DNA from 2 places in the Priestia sp. TRM10 genome. Region 1 is predicted to be linked to the other one. Evidence: riboswitches for the same ligand, from Rfam matches in the RefSeq annotation. Region 1 holds a riboswitch; the other holds the start of a gene.
What was found. Region 1 has a riboswitch for lysine ahead of ACK3CR_RS23225 (aspartate kinase). Riboswitches for the same ligand answer to the same signal wherever they lie in the genome.
Positions count from the first base shown of each region.

Region 1 (4,438 bases):
AGCAGACTATGGGATCGTCGGAGACTTGTTTGAAATTATTCCACTTTTAATCGAGGAGTGTAAAAAATTAAAAGTAGAAAAGAGCTAAAGGCGACACTCTGTCGCCTTTTCCGTGTTTTTTTATGAAAAATGCTGTTTTTAAATGATTCCTTAGGGTATAACTATGTAATAGGAAAGGCATGACGAAACAAATAAATGGCACTCCCATTTTAATGATGTTATACTGTGAATATCTTAAAAGAAGTTACTTAGGTATAGGAGGAATTTTTAATGGCAATTACACATGCAACAGATCAAAACTTTACTGCTGAAACAAATGAAGGGGTAGTACTTGTTGACTTTTGGGCACCATGGTGCGGACCTTGTAAAATGATTGCTCCAGTTCTTGAAGAACTTGATTCAGATATGGGCGACAAAGTAAAAATCGTAAAGCTTGACGTAGATGAAAACCAAGAAACAGCAGGGAAATTTGGTGTAATGAGTATCCCAACTTTACTTGTTATGAAAGATGGAGAACAAGTTGACAAAATCGTTGGCTTCCAACCAAAAGAAGCACTTGCTGAAGCATTAAACAAACATCTATAAGCTTTAAAAAGGGCGCCTGCTTTTTGCAGGTGCTTTTCTTATGACAAAAAGAAAAAGGGGGGACGTTATGAATGCAATCATAAAAGAAAAGCTAGCGATTCTTCCAGATCAGCCTGGCTGTTACTTGATGAAAGATAAGGACGGTACTGTTATTTATGTCGGAAAAGCAAAAGTATTAAAAAATAGAGTACGCTCATACTTTACCGGAAGTCATGATGGGAAAACGCTTCGTCTTGTGAACGCTATTGTTGATTTTGAATATATCGTCACGTCTTCCAACATTGAAGCGCTTATTTTAGAAATGAACTTAATTAAGAAGTACGATCCAAAATATAATGTTATGCTAAAAGATGATAAAGGCTATCCATTTATTAAAATTAGCAATGAGCGCCATCCACGTTTATTTATTACAAGAAAAGTAAAAAAAGATGGAGGCAAATATTTTGGACCTTATCCAAACGTTCAAGCAGCAAATGAGACAAAGAGGCTGTTAGATCGCTTATATCCACTCCGGAAATGTTCTACTATTCCAGACCGAGTTTGTCTTTATCATCATATTGGCCAATGTTTGGCTCCCTGTGTTTATGAAGTGACAAAGGAGCAAAATAAGGAGCTTGTAGACGAGATTGCAAAGTTTTTGAACGGCGGATTTAAGCATGTTAAAGAAGAACTGACTGAAAAGATGATGAACGCATCAGAAAATCTAGAGTTTGAACGTGCACAGGAATATCGAGATCAAATTTCCCATATTGAAGCAACAATGGAAAAGCAAAAAATGATGTTTAACGACTTTGTTAATCGAGATGTTTTCGGCTATTCCTATGATAAGGGATGGATGTGTGTCCAAGTTTTCTTTATTCGCCAAGGAAAACTAATTGAACGTGATGTTTCCATGTTTCCTTTTTACGGTGAACCTGAAGAAGATTTTCTCACTTTTTTAGGACAGTTTTATCAGCAGTCTAACCATGTAAAACCAAAGGAAGTGCTTCTTCCTGAGCATGTTGATTGTGAAATAGTGGAGCGTCTTTTAGAAATCAAAGCACACTGTCCTCAAAAAGGAAAAAAGAAAGATTTACTGAACCTAGCCAATAAGAACGCTAAGATTGCTTTGAAAGAAAAATTTTGGCTTATTGAACGTGATGAAGAACGGACAATTAAAGCAATTGAAAATCTTGGTGAGAAACTAAATATTGCTACGCCAAATAGAATCGAAGCATTTGATAACTCAAACATTCAAGGAACAGATCCTGTATCAGCAATGGTCGTATTTGTTGATGGAAAACCATATAAGAAAGAATATCGAAAATATAAAATTCGAACTGTTGAAGGTCCAAATGATTATGATTCCATGCGTGAAGTTGTGCGACGAAGATATAGTCGTGTATTAAAAGACAATCTTCCGCTTCCAGATCTAATTGTGATTGATGGAGGGAAAGGACAAATTGCGGCTGCAGAGGACGTACTTGAAAATGAACTTGGATTGTTTGTTCCTGTTGCAGGTCTTGTAAAAGATAGTAAGCACCGAACATCAAACATTATGATCGGAAATCCTTTAGAAGTAGTGCCTCTTGAAAGGAACAGCCAAGAGTTTTATTTACTGCAGCGCATTCAAGATGAAGTGCACCGCTTTGCGATTACTTTTCATCGACAAGTTCGGTCAAAATCTTCTTTTCAATCTGTTCTTGACGATATTAAAGGGGTTGGCGCAAAGCGAAAAAAAATGCTACTTACTCACTTTGGGTCTTTAAAGAAATTAAAAGAAGCAAGCATAGAAGAAATCCAAGGAGCAGGGATACCAAAAGATACAGCAACTGCGATTTATAGCGTTCTTCGCGAAGAAAACGAAAAAAGTGATTGAAAACTTTTTAAATATTTGATAAGCTAAAAAAAGATTTTAAAAACTGTATAATCACTTCAATATTACTGAGGTGAAGATAGAGGTGCGGATTTTAAGAGTATATAGCAGGAGGAAAATGAGTTCCGTTGATTGTTATAGAAAGGAAAATCTGCCGAAGTGGAAGTTAGCTCATCATAGCTTTTGCTGGTTTTGCATTGAATAAATGTAAGACTGTCAAGATCACAATCTTGGAGGGCTATCTCACACATTGCGCAAATATAGATATTTTAAAAAAGCAATGAGAGATTCTCTCATTGCTTTTTTTTATTGCGTTCGCCCTACTTACGAGTAAACCATTTGTGTGAAAAAACGAACTGAGGAGAGGTTTTAGAAAAATGGGCTTAGTTGTTCAAAAATTTGGAGGAACTTCCGTAGGATCTAGCGAGAGAATTCAAAATGTAGCAAATCGAGTTATTGAGGAGAAAGCAGCAGGTAATAATGTCGTTGTTGTTGTATCTGCGATGGGAAAAACAACGGATGAGCTTGTTTCATTATCAAAAGAGCTCAATGAAAACCCAAGTAAGCGGGAAATGGATATGCTTTTAACAACAGGAGAACAGATTACCATTTCTCTTCTTTCTATGGCTCTTCAGGCGAAAGGTTATGATGCTGTTTCTTTAACAGGTTGGCAAGCTGGAATGAAGACAGAAGAGGTACATGGAAATGCTCGAATTACCAATATTGAAACCGCTCGAATCAAACAATATCTCAAAGAAAATAAAATTGTCGTTGTTGCGGGATTCCAAGGGATTACAGAGAACAATGAGATTACAACATTAGGTAGAGGTGGCTCTGATACAACTGCGGTGGCACTTGCTGCAGCTCTTGAAGCAGAAAAATGTGATATTTACACAGATGTAACAGGAGTCTATACGACAGATCCTCGTTATGTTAAAGGTGCGAGAAAACTTAACTCGATTTCTTATGATGAAATGTTAGAGCTTGCCAATCTAGGAGCAGGGGTTCTTCATCCAAGAGCTGTTGAGTTTGCTAAAAATTATGAAGTAAAGCTTGAAGTTCGGTCAAGTTTAGAAAAAGAACGTGGAACAATTATTAAGGAGGAAGCAGAGATGGAAGATAATTTATTAGTAAGAGGAATTGCATTTGAGGACAATATTTCCCGAGTTACGGTTATTGGCATGGAGGATAACATTTATACCCTTCCTTCTATCTTCTCGCTCCTTGCTAAACATCATATTAATGTAGATATTATTGTTCAAAGCGTTACGTCTGCTAAGTCAGCAGTATCATTTTCCGTAAAAACAGAGGAACTTCAACGTACATTAAGTGTTTTAGAAGCTCAAAAAAGATATCTGCAATATGAAGAAGTTGAGCATGAAAATGGACTTTCAAAAGTCTCTATTGTTGGTTCTGGAATGGTTTCAAATCCTGGGGTGGCTGCAAAAATGTTTGAGGTGCTTCAAGATAGTAAAGTTCAAGTGAAAATGGTTAGCACGTCTGAGATTAAAGTTTCAACAGTCATTGTGCAAAAAGATATGGTAAAAGCTGTCGAAGCTCTTCATGAAACATTTGAGTTAACAAATGAACGTGTAGGTAAATAAAAAAGGAGGACTCGTTTAGCGAGTTCTCCTTTTCTATACTAAAATATCTCTTCTGTCATAAACGATGGAAAGGACGACCTTGTTACGATGTTTTTTCCATTGCTCAGCTTCTGCTGTATATCCTTTTTGAGCTTGAATTTGTTCAGCTAGAAATCCAGCCTCAAGTTGGAAAGAGCATGTTTCTTTATTATGTAAACGGCGTTCAACGCTAGGTCCGCTAAGTTCAAATTCGAGTGAGCTTCTTTGTTCTTTTTTTAGAGTAAGAGTGCCCCATCCTGCACGAATAAAAAAAGTTTGAAGATCTGCTAGGGACGGTTGTGGATAAAGACGTGCAATATTCTTACCAGCCCAATAGGAAATATTATCTGTTTCCTTTCCTAAAATATCTGGTAAA
Region 1 is NZ_JBJZOT010000015.1:1,249,654-1,254,091, reverse strand. It holds gene ACK3CR_RS23240 (electron transfer flavoprotein subunit alpha/FixB family protein) at 1-88, shown strand, start outside; gene trxA (thioredoxin) at 271-585, shown strand; gene uvrC (excinuclease ABC subunit UvrC) at 653-2,443, shown strand; lysine riboswitch at 2,513-2,689, shown strand; gene ACK3CR_RS23225 (aspartate kinase) at 2,818-4,044, shown strand; gene ACK3CR_RS23220 (YslB family protein) at 4,078-4,438, opposite strand, start outside.

Region 2 (4,438 bases), on a different contig from region 1:
TATTACACGTTAAATCACGCTGAAGAAGTTCTGCTGGAGATTGCTCTTCATGGGTGTCACCTGATTTGCTGTCTTCTTTCTTTTTTCGTTTCTTAAAAAACATGGCAGAGACCTACCTTTTTTTATCCATTTTCTGCAGAAAAGAGCACAATTATGCATTCATCTGTATAAAGAGAACTTCAAATGAAAAAAGTAAAAAAACAAATGATAATCGCTGGAGGAAGACTACTTTGAAAATGCTTCTTGCTCTTTTGCTTATGAGTTCTTTATCTTTCTCTTTAGTCATTGTTTTAGACCTTTTTATGAACTACTCTGTAGCGAGAGCTATTTATAACGTATTTTATGGTTTTCGCGTTATGGCAGCTTTAGAGTTCTTTTTGCTTTGTTTTCTGCTTTTGTCTCTTTTTATTTATGTAGGCAAAGAAATATGGCAACAAAGAAAAAGCAAAAAAAATTAAGAGCCAGCTTTATTTTGATAACAAAGCTGGCTCTTATATTATGAAAGACGTTTTTTTCTTCTAATAAGGTTTACAATAATGGAAATAATGATAAGGATGATAGAAATAGATGCTGTGATAACGATAGCATTCATCTCTTGTCTTTGAACGATGATAGCAATGTATGCCCAAATGAAAACAAGAGAGTAGGCAATATCTCGATTTTTCAGTGTAAAGTAAATACTTAGTAATCCTCCTACTAATAGCATAATAATTGTCCATCCATATTCACCAACACCGAAAAGTTCTGTAACTCCTTTATATTTTAGGAGGGTAAAAAAATTTACAATTGTCGCAACTGAAACCCAACCAATATAAATAGAGAATGGAAGACGCATGAGCCATGAATGATGCTTTGTTGTATTCTGTGTTTTCGTGTAAATTACAATAAGCGTAACTAAAACGCCTAAAATGATAATAAGAGAAAGTGCAATATTTCCACTTCCAAAAACAGGACTCCATAATCCATTAAAAATTAAGTTAAGTGCAAACCAAAGGCCAACTCTTTCATAAATTTCTTTGTCTATCCCTTTGGCAAAAAATTGACGAATAACATAAAGAGCTAAAAGAAGAAAAATGAGGCCCCAAATTGAAAAAGCGTAGCCAGCTGGTGTTATAAAAGCATTGATGCTGTCCGAGATTTTAGACACATTGCGGCTTTCTGGAAAAAAATAATTTGTACTGATCGTAAATAAGAATGCTAAAAGATTAATAGCGCTTATAATAAAATATTTCATCGTTATTCCTCCTTCTTCACCTTGTATTCCACTTTTTATCACTTGATAAACACTATTCAGAACACTGCCTTTTCATCCATAAAAAAGCTGAGGGAAAGTTCCCCTCAGCTTTTTATACTTTATTGTTTTTTTCCTTTACGCTTTACAAGCGGATAAAATACAATTCCAATTAAAAAGAGACCAATTCCTAAAGAAAAAGTTTTCATATCTGCAGTTCCGGAAATAATAACCCATGCCGCATAAATGAATGCAAGACCCGCAATAATTCCGTCTTTTATGCGTGAAGATCTTCCACCTAGTTCTGCGTATGTTTCACCTTTAATGACAACTTTTAAGAAATAAATAGTTGAAATTAAATATGGGATAAGATAAGCAAGCGTTGATGATGTTGTTAAGAAAGAATACGCTTGACTAATCGTTCCCGAAACAGTTGAAAAAATAAAGATTTGAGACATAATATTCGTTACAAGTAAAGCATTACTTGGGCTTCCTTTTTTGTTTGTCTTTGCAAAAAAGGCTGGAAAGTTTCCTTCACGGGCTGCTCTGTATGGAACTTCTGAACTTAATAAGATCCACCCAAGCATTGATCCAAACAAGGAGACAAGTGCAAGAAGTGCCATAATGATACTGCCGCCACGACCAATTAAAACGTTTAAAACGTCTACGAAAGGCTTATCTGATGCTTGAAGTTCACTATGTGGGAGTGCCCCCATTGTGATCATTGTAATTGTCATATAAATAATAATAGCAATTGTTACACCTGCAACAGTGGCCTTTTTAATATCGCGCTGTGAAGATGCTCGACCTGATAAAATAACGGCTGACTCAATACCAACAAATGCCCATAGTGTTGAAATAGCGGCATTGTACACTTGACTCGAAAGTCCAAGCGGATTTCCTCCATCTGTGCTCTCAACAGGATAATAAAAACTTCCCATTGTGGAGAACTGAAAAGCAAATAACCCAGCAATAATGAAAAGAGCGAATCCCACGACTTTTGAAAATGTCGTAACAAAATTCAGTTTACCTGCTGCATTCATACTTGTAACTAAGATGGTATGAGTTCCCCATAAGAAGATAGAGCAAACTACAAAAGTAATAAGCTTCCCTAATTCAATCGGTTGAGACCCAACATGAAATAATACTCGACCGTCTCTCATAATTGGTAGAAAAGTAGATAAATAACCTGCAAAACTTGTAATAATCGCTACGTTGCTAATCCAGTTTGCTACCCAATATCCCCAAACGGTTGTAAAACTTGCTACATCACCTGTTTTTTTATTTTCAAATAACGCTCTCGCATAACTCTGCGGTCCCGCTTGTAGCTCTGGTTTTCGAATTGATAGCGTTCCAAAAGTTAGGGCAAGCATTAATACACCAAACCCAGTAACAGCCCATGCTGTCATAACGCCAAGTGGACTTGCCACTTGTGCAAGCGTACTTGGAAGCATGAAAATTCCTGATCCTACCATGTTTCCAACAACAAAAGCTGTTAAGAGCCAAAAGCCCCATTTTTTCGTTTGTTCCATGCTGCAAAAATCCTCCAATAAGTAATTTTTAGCAGACAAAATAAAAAAGTATGGAAATGCCCATACTTTTGCATTCACTCTGCCATATCTCTCTGATAGCCCTCCACAAAAACTTGTGGCAGTCCTGTACTTATTTAATACAGGCCCAGCTTATAAAAAAAGTGGTTTTTTATAAGCTTCGGCGCTCATTCCTTTCACATATGTTCATAAGCTCCACTTGCTTCCCATATGTTACTCCTAATACGCGCAACCTCTACCTCACCGAGAAAGAGTGAGGATTTATATTATTTTTACTACGTTATAATACCAAAGAGAGCATGCGCTGTCAAAGCCCTATTTTGTGTAAAATAAGGAAAAACAGCTCATGTTTGTTTCTTATGCTTTTAGAGAACTTTTTAATACTTTCTCAATCGCTTTTGCTACTCCATTATTATCATTCGTTTCGGTTACATAGTCACATAATGACTGCACTTCAGGATCTCCATTTCCCATTCCAAAACTTGTAGCTGCTTCATTAAACATACTAATATCGTTGCGATTGTCTCCAATAGCGACTGAATGTTTCATATCAACTTTTAAATGCTCTGCCATTTTACGAAGCGCAATTCCCTTTGTTGCCTTCAAATGGTTGACCTCCACGTTATGCAAAGCAGATGAGCTAATAGCTACGTTATCGCTTTTTCCTAATTCATCTTTTACAACTTGTAGCTTGTTTAAGTCGAAGGAGAAAAAGAGGAATTTAAAAATATTAGTATCTTCTTGGAGCGCTTTTTTCATAAGCTCTTCTTTTGGTAAAAAGGTAACGCCAGCCTGTTGTGACTGTTTGGCAGCTAAAAGATCAAGTTCAAAACGAGAAATTTTTTCATTGGAGCTTCTCACTCGGTCTGCTTCTGCTTTCATTACATCTCCTGCATTTTCATATGTATAAACACCGTCTTGCACATACATTTCAAAATAAACTTCCTCATCGTTATGGAAGCGAAGATTCATAGCATTTTGAATGTCTTGCTCCTCTAGAGATTGGCGATGAAGAACGTTTCCTTCTTCATCTCTTACGTCTGCTCCATTTGCACAAATCTTAGGAAGTTTAAGATCGAACGGTTGTAAAGGACGCATTGCATCCTCATAGCTTCTTCCCGTTGCAATGACAACCTTAACCCCAGCGCGTTGTGCATTTTTGATCGCTTCTACATTCTCAGCAGGCACCTTACCTTCACTATTTAATAATGTTCCATCCATATCAATTGCAATAATCATCAATTGTTCCCCCTTGCTGTATTTGTTTTTACTATAGCGTATGAAACGCTTTTCACTGAAAGATTTTTTATTATTTCATGTTATTTTTTAGACATAGTAAAAATATTATTCCCTATTTCATATGTTTCAATCAAAAATTAGAGTTCCATGAAATGATTGTGAATTATTGCTCTTTTTTGTTGTTCTCTTCTCCTTATCTATAATACTATAGAAAGAAGAAGATTTTTTACGATTTCTTGGTCTATTCACAAATTTTGTCGATTGTTTTTTCACATGCTGTATATTATCTTGTATGTAAGTACCTTTAGGAACTATCCTAGAAAGGGGGGAAAGAAAAAACATTGATTCGTTCATTAAAAAAAGCTCATCGCCTATCATCTGTTTCATACCTTGATTCACCAACGGCTTTTTCGTTTTA
Region 2 is NZ_JBJZOT010000013.1:448,259-452,696, reverse strand. It holds gene ACK3CR_RS13630 (spore germination protein) at 1-103, opposite strand, end outside; gene ACK3CR_RS13625 (YczF family membrane protein) at 237-458, shown strand; gene ACK3CR_RS13620 (TspO/MBR family protein) at 497-1,234, opposite strand; gene ACK3CR_RS13615 (amino acid permease) at 1,354-2,763, opposite strand; lysine riboswitch at 2,852-3,027, opposite strand; gene ACK3CR_RS13610 (Cof-type HAD-IIB family hydrolase) at 3,139-4,020, opposite strand; gene ACK3CR_RS13605 (hypothetical protein) at 4,362-4,438, shown strand, end outside.
Region 2: linked by a shared signal. The riboswitch ahead of ACK3CR_RS13615 (amino acid permease) and the one ahead of ACK3CR_RS23225 (aspartate kinase) in region 1 are both predicted to bind lysine.